DNA from 3 places in the Brevibacillus sp. 7WMA2 genome. Region 2 is predicted to be linked to each of the others. Evidence: riboswitches for the same ligand, from Rfam matches in the RefSeq annotation. Region 2 holds a riboswitch; each other region holds the start of a gene.
The links. A riboswitch is a leader RNA that binds a small molecule or an ion and turns the genes downstream of it on or off. The one in region 2 is predicted to bind cobalamin.

Region 1 (5,564 bases), 290 kb from region 2:
TTGACATAAGGCTGGACATGAGCGTAGAGGAAAATAGCGCGTAGAAAAAAACATTTGACCAAATCTCTTACTAGAAATTTGGTCAATTAGCCTTTCATATTCACTTGTAGTGTCTAATTCGTTACGTAGTTAGAAAATCTTCTTCTGTTCCCGATCTGCTTTTAGAATTTCCACTGCTTCACGGAACCGTTGAGAATGTACAATTTCACGTTCACGAAGGAAAGAAAGGCTATCGATTAAATCGACATCATCAGTCATATTAATCAACCATTGATAAGTAGCCCGTGCCTTTTCTTCGGCAGCAATATCCTCATACAAGTCTGCAATAGGATCACCTTTTGCTTGAAAATATGTAGCTGTGAAAGGCACACCGGCCGCATCATGAAAAAACAAAGCCTTATCATGGCTTGCGTAATGTGCGCCAAGACCAGCTTCCTCTAGCTGTTCAGGAGTAGCGTCCTTCGTTAGCTTATATACCATTGTTGCAATCATTTCGAGATGGGCAAATTCTTCTGTGGAAATATCGTTTAAAAGACCAATGACCTTATCAGGAACCGTATAGCGCTGATTCATATAACGTAGCGCGGCCGCTAATTCTCCATCAGCTCCACCGTATTGTTCCATCAAGTACTTTGCCATTTTCGGGTCGCATTTGCTTACGCGAACAGGATACTGTAACTTTTTCTCATAAATCCACATTCAAAATTCCCCCTTTCTAGACCTGCCAAGGCCAAGGTACTTCGTTCCACGACCAAGGGTACTGTGAAAAGCTATTGCCAAAATTCATCAGAGGTCCGAATAAAGATTCATATTCGCGCTTTAGTGTCATACTTTGCTGAGCCATATCGTTGAATTGCCTAATAGCAGTCATATCAGTAGGATGTGTATCAAGATACAGGTTTAGCTCCACTAAAACAAAGTCGATCGCCTGAATTTGGTGAAGCAGCTCATAAAATTGTTGCTGGCGTTCATCCGTAGAAGTATCATGATCGCTCATTTTTATTTGCCTCCCTTGTACGGATTTTCATAAGGCGCATACAGAGCAGGCCAGAGGGTACCTAAGCAAAGAGCTTTGCATGGATCAAATTGCGGTAAATTCGGAGGTTGAAATCCTAAGTAAAGCTGTGGTGGTGTCTCATAAGTTACAATCCGTTGTGGCGGACAAGGATCACATGGACCGATGAAAGGAAAGTATGCCTTTCGATTTCGACTCATATGATTGCCTCCTTTCCTGTAGATGTCCTTATATGCTTATCAACTGGACAAGGAGAGTAGAACAGAAAACATAGGTAAAAAGAGAAGGAATCCCCCTTTTTTCGTGCAATTTGACAAAAAGGGCGGGCAAAATTCAGTTTGCCATGGAAGTGGCAGAAGTTTCCTGCGACAATAGGAAACTGAATTAAATAAAAATATGGAATTTTATGTGAAGTTATATTATGATAGCAAGCATACCTAGAATAAAGGGTAGGTATATATCTTGGTGATATGGATGAATTAAATATGTGGAAATAGGTTCTTTGAACTATGAGTGTCAAGGATGAAAAGGGAAGCACGGTGTAAATCCGTCACGGTCCCGCCACTGTAAAAGAGGAGTCAGTACAAAAAAACCACTGATCAACGAAGGATTGGGAAGGTATGTGCTGATGTGGATTCTTAAGTCAGGAGACCTGCCTATTTCAACAACACTGTGTGACCTACGGGAGATAGGGAGGTGTTAGATAGCTGTGGCAGTTGTACAAGTATATTCACTGCTTGTTCGGGCATCTCTAACCATCTTTTGAACGGGGAGAGATGCTTTTTTGTTTGAGTTGTGTTTTTTACTGAAAATATAACCTGTTTAGGAGGGCGAACAAGCATGAATAAAGGAATAAGTAGCAATTTAGGATATCCACGCATTGGGGAAAATCGCGAATGGAAAAAGGGATTAGAAGCATTTTGGGCCGGGACAATTGAAAAGAAGGAATTTCTTGCCCAAATGCAACAAAGCAGACTCCAGCACCTGCAAAAACAAAAGGAAATAGGGATTGATCTGATCCCGGTCAATGATTTCACTATGTATGATCACATGTTGGATATGGCTGTGATGTTTGGATATGTTCCAAAACGCTATGAATATGCTGGTGGGGTAGTACCTTTGTCCACCTATTTTGCAATGGCACGAGGAAATCAGCATGCAGTTGCTTGCGAAATGACCAAATGGTTTAATACCAATTATCACTACATCGTGCCGGAGTTTCAGGACATCAAACCCGTCCTGACCGAAAATAAACCGCTTCTTGCTTATAAAGAGGCGAAAGAGGAGCTAGGGATTAAAGGAAAACCTGTCATAATAGGACCGTATACCTTTATTAAGCTATCCAAAGGGTTCGATCGGCTCCAGATACCGGCGATTATCCTACAGCTTGTTCCTCTTTATGTGCAGGTTCTAACAGAATTAGCGCAGGAAGGCGTGGAATGGGTTCAGATGGATGAGCCCATTCTAGTAACATCATTATCCGAAGACGAAATGAAGACGATCTCCTACATCTATGAACAGCTTCATGAGGCTGTTCCACAACTACAAATCATGCTACAAACCTATTTTGGCTCCGTTACATTTTACAAAGAAGTGATTAAGCTACCTGTAGCAGGAATTGGATTAGATTTTGTCCATGATGCAGGACGCAGCCTTGAGCAGATCACAACAAATGGTTTCCCTCAGGATAAAGTACTTGGGGCGGGCATCATTGATGGTAGGAACATTTGGCGGGCAAATCTGACTCAAAAGACAAATCTTCTTGCTACAATCAAAGAGCATGTCGATGCATCCCGTATCTGGATTCAGCCATCTAGTAGTCTACTTCATGTTCCAATCAGTCTAAATCAAGAGACACAGCTTGATCCACTAGTTAAAGATTCATTGGCGTTTGCAGATGAAAAACTAATTGAAATCAAGCATATTACAGATTGGTTGCAGAACCGAGAGGAAAGCGTTAAAGAGATTTTTGCTGAGAATCAAACCATTTTAGAACGGGTAGCGAACTCTGTAGCTCGCAATCGCCCACATATACATGAGGCTGTTGCCAGCTTGCAATTAGATCAGATCGGCCGTGCATCTGATTATGAACAACGGCGAAAACAACAACAGCACCAATTACAGTTACCAATTCTCCCTACTACAACGATTGGTAGTTTTCCACAAACAACAGAAGTTCGTCAGGCGAGAAATAAATGGCGGAAGGGGGAATGGTCGGCAGAGAAATATGAGCAATTTTTGCAAGCAGAAATCCGGGAATGGATTGACATACAAGAGAAGGTTGGGCTTGATGTGTTGGTTCATGGGGAATTTGAACGGACAGATATGGTGGAATTTTTTGGCGAAAAACTAGGTGGATTCGCTTTTACTAAAAACGGATGGGTGCAATCCTATGGCTCACGTTGTGTAAAACCACCAGTTATTTACGGAGATGTAGAGTTTATTGAGCCGATGACAGTTAAGGAGAGTATCTATGCACAATCTCTTACAACGAAACCGGTCAAGGGAATGATTACAGGACCTGTCACAATTTTAAATTGGTCCTTTGTGCGTGACGATATTTCCAGACAGCAGGTAACCTATCAAATTGCACTCGCCTTACAAAAAGAAGTAGAGGCGTTAGAAGCTAGTGGGATCACGATGATTCAGGTTGATGAACCAGCACTACGTGAAGGGTTACCGTTAAAGAAAACGGAATGGGAAGCATATTTAGAATGGGCTGTAAAAGCCTTCCGCTTAACGACTTCTACTGTAAAAGACACGACCCAAATTCATACCCATATGTGCTACTGCGAGTTTCATGATTTTATCGATTCTATCAGCGAATTGGATGCAGATGTTATTTCAATAGAAACATCACGCAGCCATGGTGAGCTAATCCATGCTTTCCATAATCATTCCTATCTGAAAGGAATTGGTCTAGGTGTCTATGATATTCATAGTCCCCGCGTTCCAGCTGTAGAAGAAATGATAAAAATGATAGAGAATGCTCTACAGGTCCTTGAACCCAGACAATTTTGGATTAATCCCGATTGCGGTTTAAAAACAAGAGGGCGTAAGGAAACGATCGCTTCCTTAGAAAATATGGTGACTGCTACTCGATTAGTTCGTAACACCATAACAGCTATTCCCTAGGATTTACTAGAGTCGAAGGGGAGAAATGGATTTACCAGAAAAAAGAGTACGAGATTCAAAACATACCTTCACAGATCCTGTGTTTCCCCAATACGAATCATCACAATACAATACTGAAAATAAGTAAAGGACAGAGAAGATAAAGATCAAAAACAACCGGGTTAGTTGATTGGCAGCATTTCTACATGGGGTGATACCCTAAGCACTGAAATGCTGCCATTCTATTTTATATAAGGTTCTATAACGAAGATTCATGTGCTATAAGAAGGGAAACGATAGTTGTTTTCTTACACAAGGAACAATAGAAGAAAATGGATAGTTACAGACTCAGAAACTAGGGCAGCATGATGACAGTCAGAGTCTTTTCAATATTTGGTATGAGTGAAGATTCATCAGAAGTGTTCCAAGCAATAAAACCGTCAGGGCGTAGATTTAGCTCCATTCTAGTTATTTTTTGATCCCTAGGATACAATGTAAGCTGGAATTGTGGAAAATACAACCATTTTCTTCTAACATTTTGTTGGAGAGTAACGTCAACGTGTGAGTAGAGTAATAAAGGTATCAAGTTTACAAAAAAGAGCAAAAAATTTTTACCTACACTTCTAATTGAGAAAGATATTCACTTTCAGTTTTTGATCGTTTATACTTAGCAGTAATGTTTTCATTAGTAGACAAGAGAGAAAAGAGTGATAGATTCGTGTTACGCCGGTTTTTTTCTTATTATCGCCCTTATAAAGGGTTATTTATTTTGGATTTTTCATGTGCCATTATTGCAGGCTTACTAGAATTAGTATTTCCTTTGGCAGTTAATCAATTTGTCGATAAACTGCTTCCGGGGCAAAATTGGTCGCTGATTATTGGGGCTTGCTTTGCTTTGTTGGGAATTTATTTTTTAAACACAGCCCTTAATTTTGTTGTCACATATTGGGGACATATGCTTGGCATTAATATTGAAACGGATATGCGGAAAAAGTTGTTTGATCATATCCAGAAGCTGTCATTCCGGTTTTTTGACAATAACAAGACAGGACATTTAATGTCTCGCATGTCAAATGATTTGATGGAAATTGGAGAGATAGCTCACCATGGGCCAGAGGATTTGTTCATCGCTATCATGACCCTCTGCGGTGCATTTGGTGTCATGTTGTATATTAATTGGCAATTAGCCTTGCTCACATTCCTCGTTATTCCTTTTTTGATTTGGCTAACCGTTTTCTTTAACAAGAAAATGACGGTTGCTTTTCGAAGAATGTTTTCCGATATTGCAGATTTTAATGCGAGAGTGGAGAATAACATTGGTGGCATTCGTGTGGTACAAGCATTTGGTAATGAGGAATATGAGAAAGCTCAATTTGCTGTTAATAATGGTCGTTTTCGTTTGACCAAGCTGCTCTCTTACAAAATCATGGCTATG
Region 2 (5,564 bases):
GAACTTCTCTGGATAAAATCCTTTTGCAAGTATTTCTACCGCTCGTACATTTCGAACACCTTCAAATACATCGGAAAGTGGCAAGCTAACAAATCGCTTATTCTTAATAGCAGGGATATCGGAAAGTGCTTTGTTTTCTAGTAAATATTTGATCTTCTCTTCTGCACTTGGTTTATCATAATCATTAATTACAATTACATCGGGAGCTCGCTTTATGGCTTCTTCCCAGCTCACTTCACTCCAAGATTTTTCTAAATCACCAAAAACGTTTTGTCCGCCAGCCATTTCGATTAAACGCGTTTCTAAGGAATTTCCTGTTGTATACAAACCTGAATTAACACTATCAAAGACCAATACTTTGACTGGTTTTTCTATATTTCCTATCTTTTGTTGAATGGCCTGAATATCCGTTTTCATTTTAGCAACAATATCCTTAGCACGATCCTCTACATGCAGAATCTTGCCTAATTGCATCAAATCCTCATAAACCTCGTCGACTGTAGGGTGTTTAGATATCGTTCCTGTAATGGTATAAGCTGGGATACCCATTTTTTGCAGCTCCTCTATACTGCCAATTCCTTTTGCTGTAAATGCAGAGCTTCTGCCAATAACGAAGTCAGGCTCTACACTTAGAAAGACTTCTAAGGAAGGATATTGCTTAGACAAAAGCTTGATTTGATCATATTTTGCCTTATATTCGGGCAAGACTTCGTCGTCAGGATAAGCTGTACCGACCATTACGTCTTCAACACCTAATGCTAGTAGCATTTCGGTCACATGCTGATTCATACTCACTACTCGCTTCGGTGCTTGTTCAAAGGTTAACGTATGCTCTCCATTTTTAATTTGAATCTTCTCAGCTACTGGCTGTGAATTAGTAGAAGCTGCCTGAGGAGTCGTCCCATTTCCACAGCCACTTACTAGTAATGAAAGACCGGCAAAGATTGTAATCATCATCTTTTGACCTTTATACAAAAGGCCTTGCTTCTTGGTAGTGGAGCTTTGCATAGTATATTTGTTCATCTTGTTTTCCTACCTTTTCCTTTATTCAACAAATAACCTGATCTGGGATCATATAATGAATGTTCACTCTTCCTGTAACTGGATGAACGGTTACTTCTGTTTGAATCTTGTACACTCGTTCTAAAATTTCAGGCCGAAGAACTTCCTGTGGAGTTCCAGAGCAAACGATAACTCCTTTTTCTAGCATATAAAGACGATCACAGAACATAGCGGCCAAATTTAAATCATGTAAGGCGGCCAGTACGCTTTTCTGCTGTTGTTTCAGTAATTTGAGCATCCCTAATTGATGATGGATGTCCAAATGATTAGTCGGTTCATCCAGCAGTAACAGATCGGTCTCTTGTACAATTGCTCTTGCTAATAAGACGCGCTGCTTTTCTCCCCCAGATAAACTCAGATAACTCCGATCACCCATGTTCTGTAGGCCAACTTGAGCTAGAGCTTGCTCTACTAACGCTAAATCATGCTTATTCTCCTGCTCCCACATACTCTTGTGTGGAGAACGTCCCATCAGTACAAGCTCGTATACACTAAAATCAAATTGAATCTGCGTTTCTTGAACCACTGCACTTAGTTCTTTTGCTAATTGCTTCTGTTGGTATTGACCAAGCTCTCTTTCCAGTAAATAGATACTGCCTGTAGTGGGTAATAGAGTCCGATATACCTGCTTAAGGAGAGTAGATTTACCACTACCATTCGGGCCAAGCAAGCCCACGAATTCTCCTTTTTGTACGTGTAAATCTATATCCTGCAAGATACATGTCCCTTGGATCTCATATCCAACTTGTTTTAACTCAACATGCTTGTCTACGTCCAATTTTGTGGGCACATTAGCTTCCTCCAAACGTATACGCCCGACGACGTAGCATCCAGATAAAAAATGGACCGCCGCAAAGCGCTGTGACTATTCCTATCGGCAATTCTTCAGGGGCAATGATTAGTCTAGCTAATACATCCGCCCAGATCATAAAAATCGCTCCACCACAGGCACAAAGTGGGATTAGTCTCCTATGATCAGAACCCACCCACAAGCGAAAGATATGGGGTAACATTAAACCAACAAAGCCAATGCTACCGCTTACAGCAACCAGTAAGCCTGTAACGAGAGAAATCGTAATCAGTAGAATCTTACGCATATTTTCTGGATGTAGACCAAGTAGCGTAGAGGTTTCTTCCCCTAAGATCAACAAATTTAGATTGCGTGCATTTACCCATAAAAATATAAAGAAAGCAAGTACTGCAATCGTTGGCAATACAAGTGACTCCCACTTGGCACGAGTGAAGCTTCCCATCATCCAGTACAGCACACTTGAAAGGCTTTCCGCTCTTGGTGCCAGCATAATAAAAAAACTAGTAAGCGCTGACAACATAATAGACACAGCTATTCCAGCTAACAACAGACGTATTAGCTGCACCCTTCCGCCTACCAAAGACAAAAGAAACACCAATATAACGGAAGCCAAAGCACCTAAAAAGGCCGCTAAAGAAAGCGCATACGAACCAAATACTCCCAAACTACCAAATAACAGCACTGCTGTTGCTCCCACCGATGCCCCTGATGATACGCCTAAGATATATGGATCAGCTAAAGGATTACGAATCAATGCCTGAATGGCTATCCCAACAATAGACAGCCCGGCACCTACAACCGCAGATAATAAAACACGTGGCAGTCGAATATCCCAAACAATATGCATCTGCGCGTTAGACACGTCTGTCCCTACCCATTGTTGTACAAAAGGAACATGTGAGCCTATGACCTTCCAAACGATAACTGGGTCTATTTGTACTGGTCCCAGCATGATTGCAACCGTCAGCGATAAAAATAATACCACGCCGCTTCCCATCAATTTCGCTATCCAATTTTTTGTATATTGCGTACCGATGCTGTTTACTGACCTTGGGGCTGTCGTGGCGGTTTGTTGCATGCTTCTCCCCCCTATGTAAAACAAAGTAACGAAATGAAATTACTAACTCGGTGATCACCCAAGCTTCAAGTGCAGGTGGCACCGTAATTGGACCTCTACGCCCCGCTAACATGTTATTCCTTAAAGATTCGCACAAAAAAGCATCCGTTCCAAAAGGAGACAGATGCTTGGGTTTTTGGACATATCAATTCCTATAGGTGTATGTACACTATCATCATACGACCTACCCAAACACCTGCCCATCCTCGTGGGAGTGTTGCATCTTACGGCAGGTCTCCTGGCTCATGAATCCTCGCAAGCATCCTCCCTTCCCATTCTCTGCAAAAGCGAACAGTGGTGTATCGGATGTTGCTCCTCATTTACAGTGGCGGGACCGCATCGGATTTTCACCGAACTTCCCTTTTAAGTCTGATCCTGAAATCAAACACCGTAACATGGCTATAAATCAGTTGTAATTGTTTGTGAGTGTAACACGATTTGGTGGAACATGGCAAGGTAATGGTGAATTTGTGATAGGTTTGTAAGAACTTTGTAAAATATTTACGTAATGTTTGTAGTTTAGTAGTAATCGGTCCAGTTGTTTGTTCACATAATGTTAATTATGTTATTTAATTTATACCAAAATTTCTTTCTTTCTCATTTTATGCACTCTTCGTTTCTATCTTTCCATGAATGTAATAGAAAGGCAAAAAAGCTATCCAATTAAGGATAGCTTACCTTCCCAATCAAATTTCCCCCTGCCATTACCAAGTTCCTGTCATGTAGCCTAAGCATTAGCCTCTTGATAATTTTAGTAACTTGTCTGGACAAGGTTTCTATTATAAAGGCTTCTGTATCGATCTCTTGTTAGCTCTGTAAAAAAGGTTTTACCTCTTCTATTATTTTTTTTAAGCTTTGAGCCCCCTTTTCATATTCCTTTTTAGCCATGTTATTTTTTGTTTCAAGTGAAAAAGTCTCCAAATCTGCTTGGCATTTTTTCAACGTAGACAACGTCAATGGTTTTTCCTGAGGGACTGGTACAGTAATCTGGTCATCATATAAATCTACATTCAATTGCCCATAACTGTCTACTTGTCCTATATAAACGTTTTCCAATGGTATTCCCATCTTATTGAGAGTTGTGTGGAGCCATCTTTTCGACAATCCTGTGGTTGCTAAAGGCCCTAACATGACATTCCCATCCAAAATGACCGTCTGAGGCTCTCGGCTTGGAGCTCCTTGGATATTCAGATCTTTGGCAGTAAGCGGTTGATTTTCTTTTTTGAGCAGGACACTAATCTGACCATTCTGCTCTAATAGCGCATACTCAACATCTGCAATCGAGAATACATCTTTTAGGCGCAATTGTTCTAACAATTCCTCACCTGTATAATTCTCTTTCTTGAGATTGTCCTCCATAATTTTTCCATCTTTGATCAGTACACGAGCATTTCCTTCAACTATATCGCTCACTGTCTTACTTTTGACCGATAGATAACTGAAAAGAAATGGAATAAGGGCCCAAATGATCATGCTAACGAATCCGTTCAAAAACCTGTCATCGACGTCAGCTGAAATGAATCCCGCAATGGAGCCAATCGTAACACCTACAATATATTCAAAAAAAGTGGCTTGGGCAATTTGGCGTTTTCCCATTAAACGGGTTAAGAACAATAAAGTAAAAAGCGTAACGATTGATCTAAAAACAATCTCCCAGAATTCAGGCATAAATATCCTCCCTAGTAACATCTAATCCTTCTATGTATTTAGATTGTGTTACTTTGTTGATTTTTATATATAAAAGTAAGGTATAAAAACTGGCTTTGTATTCCAAATTAACTTTGACTACATCAATAAAGGAGTTAACAATGGCTACAAAAAACAGTAAATTAACCGCAACTCAAATCGAATATCAAGCCTTTGCAAAAGCGTTAGAACCTCCACGACCTGTGCTTAAAAATACCATTCGGGCTTTTTGGGTTGGTGGTTTGATTTGTTTATTTGGACAATTTATTCAAACCTTTTTCATTCACTTTTTTCACTTTGATGAAAAAAGCGCTGGAAACCCAACCTCTGCTGTCCTAATCGCCATTTCTGTTCTCCTAACTGGTTTTGGCGTTTACGACAAGATTGCACAATTTGGAGGTGCGGGAACCGCTGTGCCTGTTACCGGTTTTGCCAATTCGATTGCTTCAGCAGCTATTGAACACAAAAGTGAAGGATATGTACTTGGTGTGGGCGGCAACATGTTTAAATTAGCAGGCTCAGTTATCGTTTTTGGTGTAGTTGCCGCATTTTTCATCGCGTTAATAAAATGGTTTTTTACTTTTGCGGTAGGAGGATCTTGAGATGTTAAAGGGACATCAATCATGGATTTTTCCAAGCAAACCAACGATTTTATCCACGGCAACAGTTGGTGGGCCTTTTGAAGCACAAGGAAAAATTGCGAATGATTTTGATATTCTTCATAGTGATACCTGGCTGGAGCAAGACAGCTTTGAAAAGGCTGAAAAAATGATGATGGAAGAAGCTTTTGACCTCGCTGTCAAACGAGCTAGCTTGCAAAAAGGAGATATCAATTACCTCATTACAGGGGACTTAATGAACCAAATCATCTCCTCAAGCTTTTCAGCA
Region 3 (5,564 bases), 310 kb from region 2:
ACCAGAAATAGCTAAAACAACTCCTCCAATGTCCATAAAAGCTAAAACGACCACCTGCGATATAATGGTGGGTAAGATATGCTTTAGAACAATGACCAGCTTTGGTGTTCCGCACACTTTTGCTGCTAAGATAAAGGGTTGCTCCTTCACACTAAGAACCATTCCTCGAATGATTCGCGCATAAAACACCCATTGGACAAGCACCATGGCAAAAATCATATTCCCCAGACCGGGCCCGAGGATTCCAATCAAAGCTAATGACAGAAGCAAGCTTGGAAAAGCCATGAAAATATCACAAATTCGCATGAACAGATAATCAACCCAACCACCTCTATAGCCTGCAAAAATCCCAACTGGAAGACTAATTAGCATGGTAAATCCCATGACAAAAAAAGCTGTCCCCAGTGAGGTTCGTGTTCCAAAGATCAGTCGAGACCATATACATCTGCCTAAATGATCTGTCCCTAACGGAAACTTCGAGGAAGGGCCTTGTAGCTTTTGCGTGATATCAACTAGATTCGGATCATTTGGAGACAAAAAAGGAGCAAACAGTGCTAAGAGTATCATGAGGATGATAATCATGCTGCAAATGATCATGAGCTTTTGTGACAGTAGCTTTTGTGACAGTAGCTTTTGCTTCAATTTTTTCAACACGCTTATTGCTCTCCTTCCCATTTTATCCGGGGATCTAGGAAAGCATATGCAATATCCACAAGGAGATTGCAGACGACAAAGATCACACCCATAAACAATAAACAGCTCTGAATCATCGGATAATCACGGTGTAAAATAGAAGTGACAAACAAGGAGCCCATACCAGGCCATGCAAAGACGGTCTCAACAATAACGGCTCCGCTTAGCATGTTTCCAATGCTCATGCCAAGTCCAGTTAACACAGGTAATAAGGATTTTTTAAACACATGTCTACCAATGATTAGACTTTCTCGCAGCCCTCGCGCTCTCGCATACACGACAAATGGCTCATTCAAGTTTTCTAGCATACTGGTGCGAAGCAAGCGCATGTACGTACCTATATAAGGAAAAGCCAATGTCAGGGCCGGAAGCACTAGATGGGCAAAAGTTCCTCTTCCCAATACGGGAAATAAATCTAACTTTACCGATAAAAAATAGATGAATAGAAATCCGAGCCAAAAAGCAGGCATCGAGACGCTTACAAAGGCAAGCATCCTGCTAACCTGATCAATTAATTTTCCCTTGTAAAGGGCAGAAATCATTCCTAAAGGTAAACTAATAAAAACAATCAGGAGTAATGAAGCACATGCAAGTTGCAGCGTTGGGGAGAAATGGAGAATAATTTCATCCCATATAGATTTCTTCGACACATAAGAAACCCCTAAATCCAATTGAACCACTTTTCCTAACCAATTTACATACTGGATATACAGGGGCTTGTCCAGCCCTAGCTCTGCTCGAAGGGAAGCCACTGCCTCATCTGTTGGAGGAATATGTGACGCCCTCAAGTAAGCTACGGCCGGATCCCCAGGGGTTAAGTGGAGCAGAATAAAAGTGATCAGAGAAATTCCCAATAATATTGGCAGTAAACTTGTGAGACGTTTAACAATAAACCAACCCATTTACTACTCCTTTGCCGTTTTTACATAACCCCACTTCACTTCATATCAATGGTAGTGAAAGGAACTTCGTATTCTTGAGGCAAGAAATGAACCCCGCTCAGATTTTTATGATAGACCGCTATATTAGATTGATAAGATATTGGTAAGTAAGCAGCCTGTTCGTGCAATGTTGTTAAAATATCTGTATAAAGCATCTTTCTGTGTGCTTCGTCTGTACTTACTAATACTTCCTTGATTTTTTTATCTAATTCTTTCTTGCCTGGTAGCCCTGATAGAGCTTTGTAATCCGGACTGCCACCTTCCGAAGGTGTTGTGATAGCAGATAAGTAGGAATGTGGATCAAACGGAACACCCCAGCTTGCCGTAAATAATAAATCAAAGCTGCCTTCATTGGCTGTGGCCCAAAAATCCTCTTCTTCCTTACTTGTCAGCTTCATATCTATCCCTAATTTTCTAAACTCGCCTTGGGTATATTCGGCAATCGCCTTCTGGATGTTGTCTGAGCTAATAAACATTAGCTCCAATTGTAGCGTTTTTCCAGCCTTCTCTCGAAATGGTTTGCCATTTACTTGTTTCCAGCCCGCTTCATCCAACAATTGTTTTGCTTTTTCTTCATCGTGTTCATACGGTTTTACATCAATCTTCGTATATGGAATGGTAGGTGCAAATAACGTATCAGCTTTTCTTTCTGTGCCGTAAAAGATATGATCGATGACAGCCTGCTTATCAAAGGCATGCTGGATAGCTAGACGTAAGTTACGCTCTTTAAGAGCTTCTCTGTTCGTATTAAAGAGTAACGCCCTTGTAGCCGTAGGTTCTGATAATTTGGTTTCATATTTTCCCGATTCCTTCAGAAACCGGAACGAATCCTGGCTTATGACTCCGTTCCCAAAAATCAAATCAATGTCCTTCTTCTCAAAAGCGAGAACTCTCGATTCACCGTCAGGTATGACTTTAACAATCACCTTATCGACTTTCGGTTTCTCGCCCCAATACTTCTCGTTTCTTGTAAAGACAGCCCTTTCATTTTTCTTATATTCGCTTAGTACCCATGGACCTGTCCCAATCTGTGACTTGAGCCCGTCTTTAAATGTGTTTTGGCTATCAGGAAAGGCAGCTTCTCCTACAAATCGTAAAGGTCTGATGTACGTAAGCTCCTGAAGAGTAGGGTAATATGGCTTGTTCAAAATTAATTTAAACGTAAAATCGTCCACTACCTCAGTACTTTTAATTTGATTTATTAATTCCATCCATTCATGTTGGGGAGCATTAGCTAAAACCGTATCGAAATTTTTCTTCACGATTGTAGCATTAAACGGCGATCCATCCGAAAATGTAACATCTTTTCTTAGATGAAACACGTATTCTTTTCCATCCTTCGATACATCCCAGCTTTGGGCCAGCCACGGTTTAAGCTCCCCGCCTTCACCGTAGTAAACGAGAGATTCATATACCATAGCTTGTGAGAACCATTGATTCGGAAAATAGGTATGAGGATTTACGTCTCCGATATCTCCAGACCAGGAAAACGTAAGAACTTTTGAACTATCTTGAGTTGCTCTATTTTCTCCTTCTTTTGTTGTGTTACCACAGCCAGCGATAATGATTGTTAGCAGCGCTACTAGTCCAACAAAAGAAGTAATAAATGCAGACCGTTTCAAATACATTTTTATCACCTTTTATATAATTTAATTATTCTAAAAATGTTAAAACACAAAAAAACATTACCAACCAGATTAAAAAGGTCAGAAATGCCTATCGTTTATGAACACATCACATCGGTCTTTTAGCATTCAAAACACCTCCCTATCTCCCCGTAGGTCTAACAGCATTTCTAGAATAGGCAGGTCTTCTGACTTGGGTTCATCATCTCCATGCGTCTTCCCAGATATGATCCAGTGACATATTTGCATAAGACTCCCCCTTACAGCGGCGGGACCGTGCCGGATTTACACCGGCTTCTCTTTTAAGTATCCGTTATGAAACAAATACACCTATTCCATTACCATATGTAGTTTTTCCTTGGAAATATTCACTTTATATCCTTATTTTGAAAGTAGGACAAAAAGTTTACCTAGAACAAATTATATTCGTTATTCCAAGTTTACGCTATATGAAATTAAAGCCCTTCTTTAATTCTGCTCATAAGATGGAACACTTTTGTCCAGAAAGGCTTAAGAGGATGCATCTAGGATCAGGCTCATATATAAAAAGCGCCAATTCCTCTACAGTAAAAAAACATTGCCACAGCATGTCCCATTAACAGCTTTAGCAATGTTTTCATAGAAATCACATACCATTGTAGCTTACAAACTCTCCGTTCGGCTTACGATAGCCGCGTGGACGTTGGCTTGAGAGCTTTTCTTTTCCGATAGTAATCATCATGACTGTTTCATATCCATCAGGAATTTCTAAAATTTCCTTAATAGCACCTGGATCAAATCCAATCATCGGACACGTATCCCAGCCTTTATCTTTCGCAGATAGCATGAATAGCATCGCAGAAAGGCTTGCATTACGAATGGCATCTTCCTTCATAAAGGATTCACCCTTACCCTCATATATCCCTGTAACAGTCTCAACGGTACGATCTAGCTCTTGTTTGCTCAAAATTCCGAGATGATGCATTCCCTCGTTTATTTTTTCCACCGCTTGATAAGCGTAACGATTGCCCAACACCAAAATGACCGCTGAAGCTGAATGCACCTTATACTGCTTGCAGGATTCATAAATTTTTTCTTTCAAGACTGGATCCGTTACGACAAGATAATGTGTATGCTGAAGATTAAAAGCAGAAGGAGCATATTTAGCCAAAGTAAAGATCTCTTCAAGCTCGGGTCGGGTAATTTCTACCCCTTCCATGAAATTATTTGCGGAACGTCGACTTTTCACTAGGCTTGTAAATTCACTCATGTAAACTCCCTCATTTCATGTATGTATCGAAATTGTTACAGGGGAGGAGAAAGAGCGTTTTCTCTACACTTACTCGCTCCCCTTGTTTTTTGTACCGAATTCATTCTGCTTTTCTTTGTCAGTTCTTTTCTAATCACACTTATTTAGACCTATAAAATAGCGGCATTGTTTTACGTTATCCCTCATTATCATACAATAGAGTACGTGAATCTGGATACCTTTCTTTTCAGGTCCGTCCTTAGGCAAAACTTATGCAAATAAAACATATGCACCTGGACCAATCAACGCAACGCCGATAGCTACCGCTAGCAATACCAGATTGTATTCCATACCGTTCTGAGTAATCCACAATCCATTTTTTCCATGTACAGTAAAGATAGCGATCAGCATAGTAACAGCGATTAATGCTCCACCTACCCAAGTAAACACACCAGATGCAAAGAGCAATCCTCCAACAATTTCACTGGCTCCTGCCATGAAAGCCATTAACAAGCCGGGTTTCATACCGATTGATTCTAACCAACCCGCTGTTCCCTTTAAGCCATGCCCACCAAACCATCCAAATAATTTCTGTGTACCATGACCAATAAATAAAAGTCCCACAACTAATCGAATAAGTAAAAGTCCTGCATTCATTTTCTTTTTCCTCCTCAGGAATATGTTTTGTTTTAAGTATCTTCAATTAAAGATATATGAGAAAGATGGATAATATGCTTCTTTTTATTATCGCATCTGTTTTCAGCTACTTATCTACAAAATTCATTTCGGCTGACTTCCCTAGCTTTTTTAACAAGGTGATGGTAATCTCTTTTTCTTCAGGAGACAGTCCACTCATTGCTTCTGCTAGCTTTTCTCGATGCTTTGGAAAAATCTCTTGGAGAAATTGCTCTCCTGCTTGTGTTAATTCCGCATAGATCACGCGTCGATCATTCGGACAGGGCTTACGAAGCAAATAACCTTTTTTTTCTAGCTTATCAACCACATAAGTAATATTTCCGCTAGAGATTAAAATCTTATCTCCAATTTGCTGTAGAGGCTGCCTGCCTTTGTGAAATA

Region 1: it holds a riboswitch for cobalamin, as region 2 does, so the genes downstream of both, metE (5-methyltetrahydropteroyltriglutamate--homocysteine S-methyltransferase) here and GOP56_RS05595 (FecCD family ABC transporter permease) in region 2, are expected to answer to the same signal.
Region 3: it holds a riboswitch for cobalamin, as region 2 does, so the genes downstream of both, nikA (nickel ABC transporter substrate-binding protein) here and GOP56_RS05595 (FecCD family ABC transporter permease) in region 2, are expected to answer to the same signal.

What each region holds. Positions count from the first base shown of each region.
Region 1 is NZ_CP048799.1:1,244,978-1,250,541, reverse strand. It holds gene GOP56_RS04820 (manganese catalase family protein) at 130-699, opposite strand; gene GOP56_RS04815 (spore coat protein CotJB) at 716-997, opposite strand; gene GOP56_RS04810 (spore coat associated protein CotJA) at 1,000-1,215, opposite strand; cobalamin riboswitch at 1,494-1,690, shown strand; gene metE (5-methyltetrahydropteroyltriglutamate--homocysteine S-methyltransferase) at 1,856-4,150, shown strand; gene GOP56_RS04800 (ABC transporter ATP-binding protein) at 4,848-5,564, shown strand, end outside.
Region 2 is NZ_CP048799.1:1,533,562-1,539,125, forward strand. It holds gene GOP56_RS05585 (ABC transporter substrate-binding protein) at 1-1,023, opposite strand, end outside; gene GOP56_RS05590 (ABC transporter ATP-binding protein) at 1,049-1,852, opposite strand; gene GOP56_RS05595 (FecCD family ABC transporter permease) at 1,854-2,951, opposite strand; cobalamin riboswitch at 3,201-3,398, opposite strand; gene GOP56_RS05600 (DUF421 domain-containing protein) at 3,798-4,658, opposite strand; gene spoVAC (stage V sporulation protein AC) at 4,799-5,278, shown strand; gene spoVAD (stage V sporulation protein AD) at 5,280-5,564, shown strand, end outside.
Region 3 is NZ_CP048799.1:1,845,680-1,851,243, forward strand. It holds gene nikC (nickel ABC transporter permease subunit NikC) at 1-654, opposite strand, end outside; gene nikB (nickel ABC transporter permease) at 657-1,595, opposite strand; gene nikA (nickel ABC transporter substrate-binding protein) at 1,631-3,262, opposite strand; cobalamin riboswitch at 3,420-3,608, opposite strand; gene GOP56_RS06860 (nitroreductase family protein) at 3,885-4,508, opposite strand; gene GOP56_RS06865 (DoxX family protein) at 4,758-5,144, opposite strand; gene GOP56_RS06870 (MarR family winged helix-turn-helix transcriptional regulator) at 5,251-5,564, opposite strand, start outside.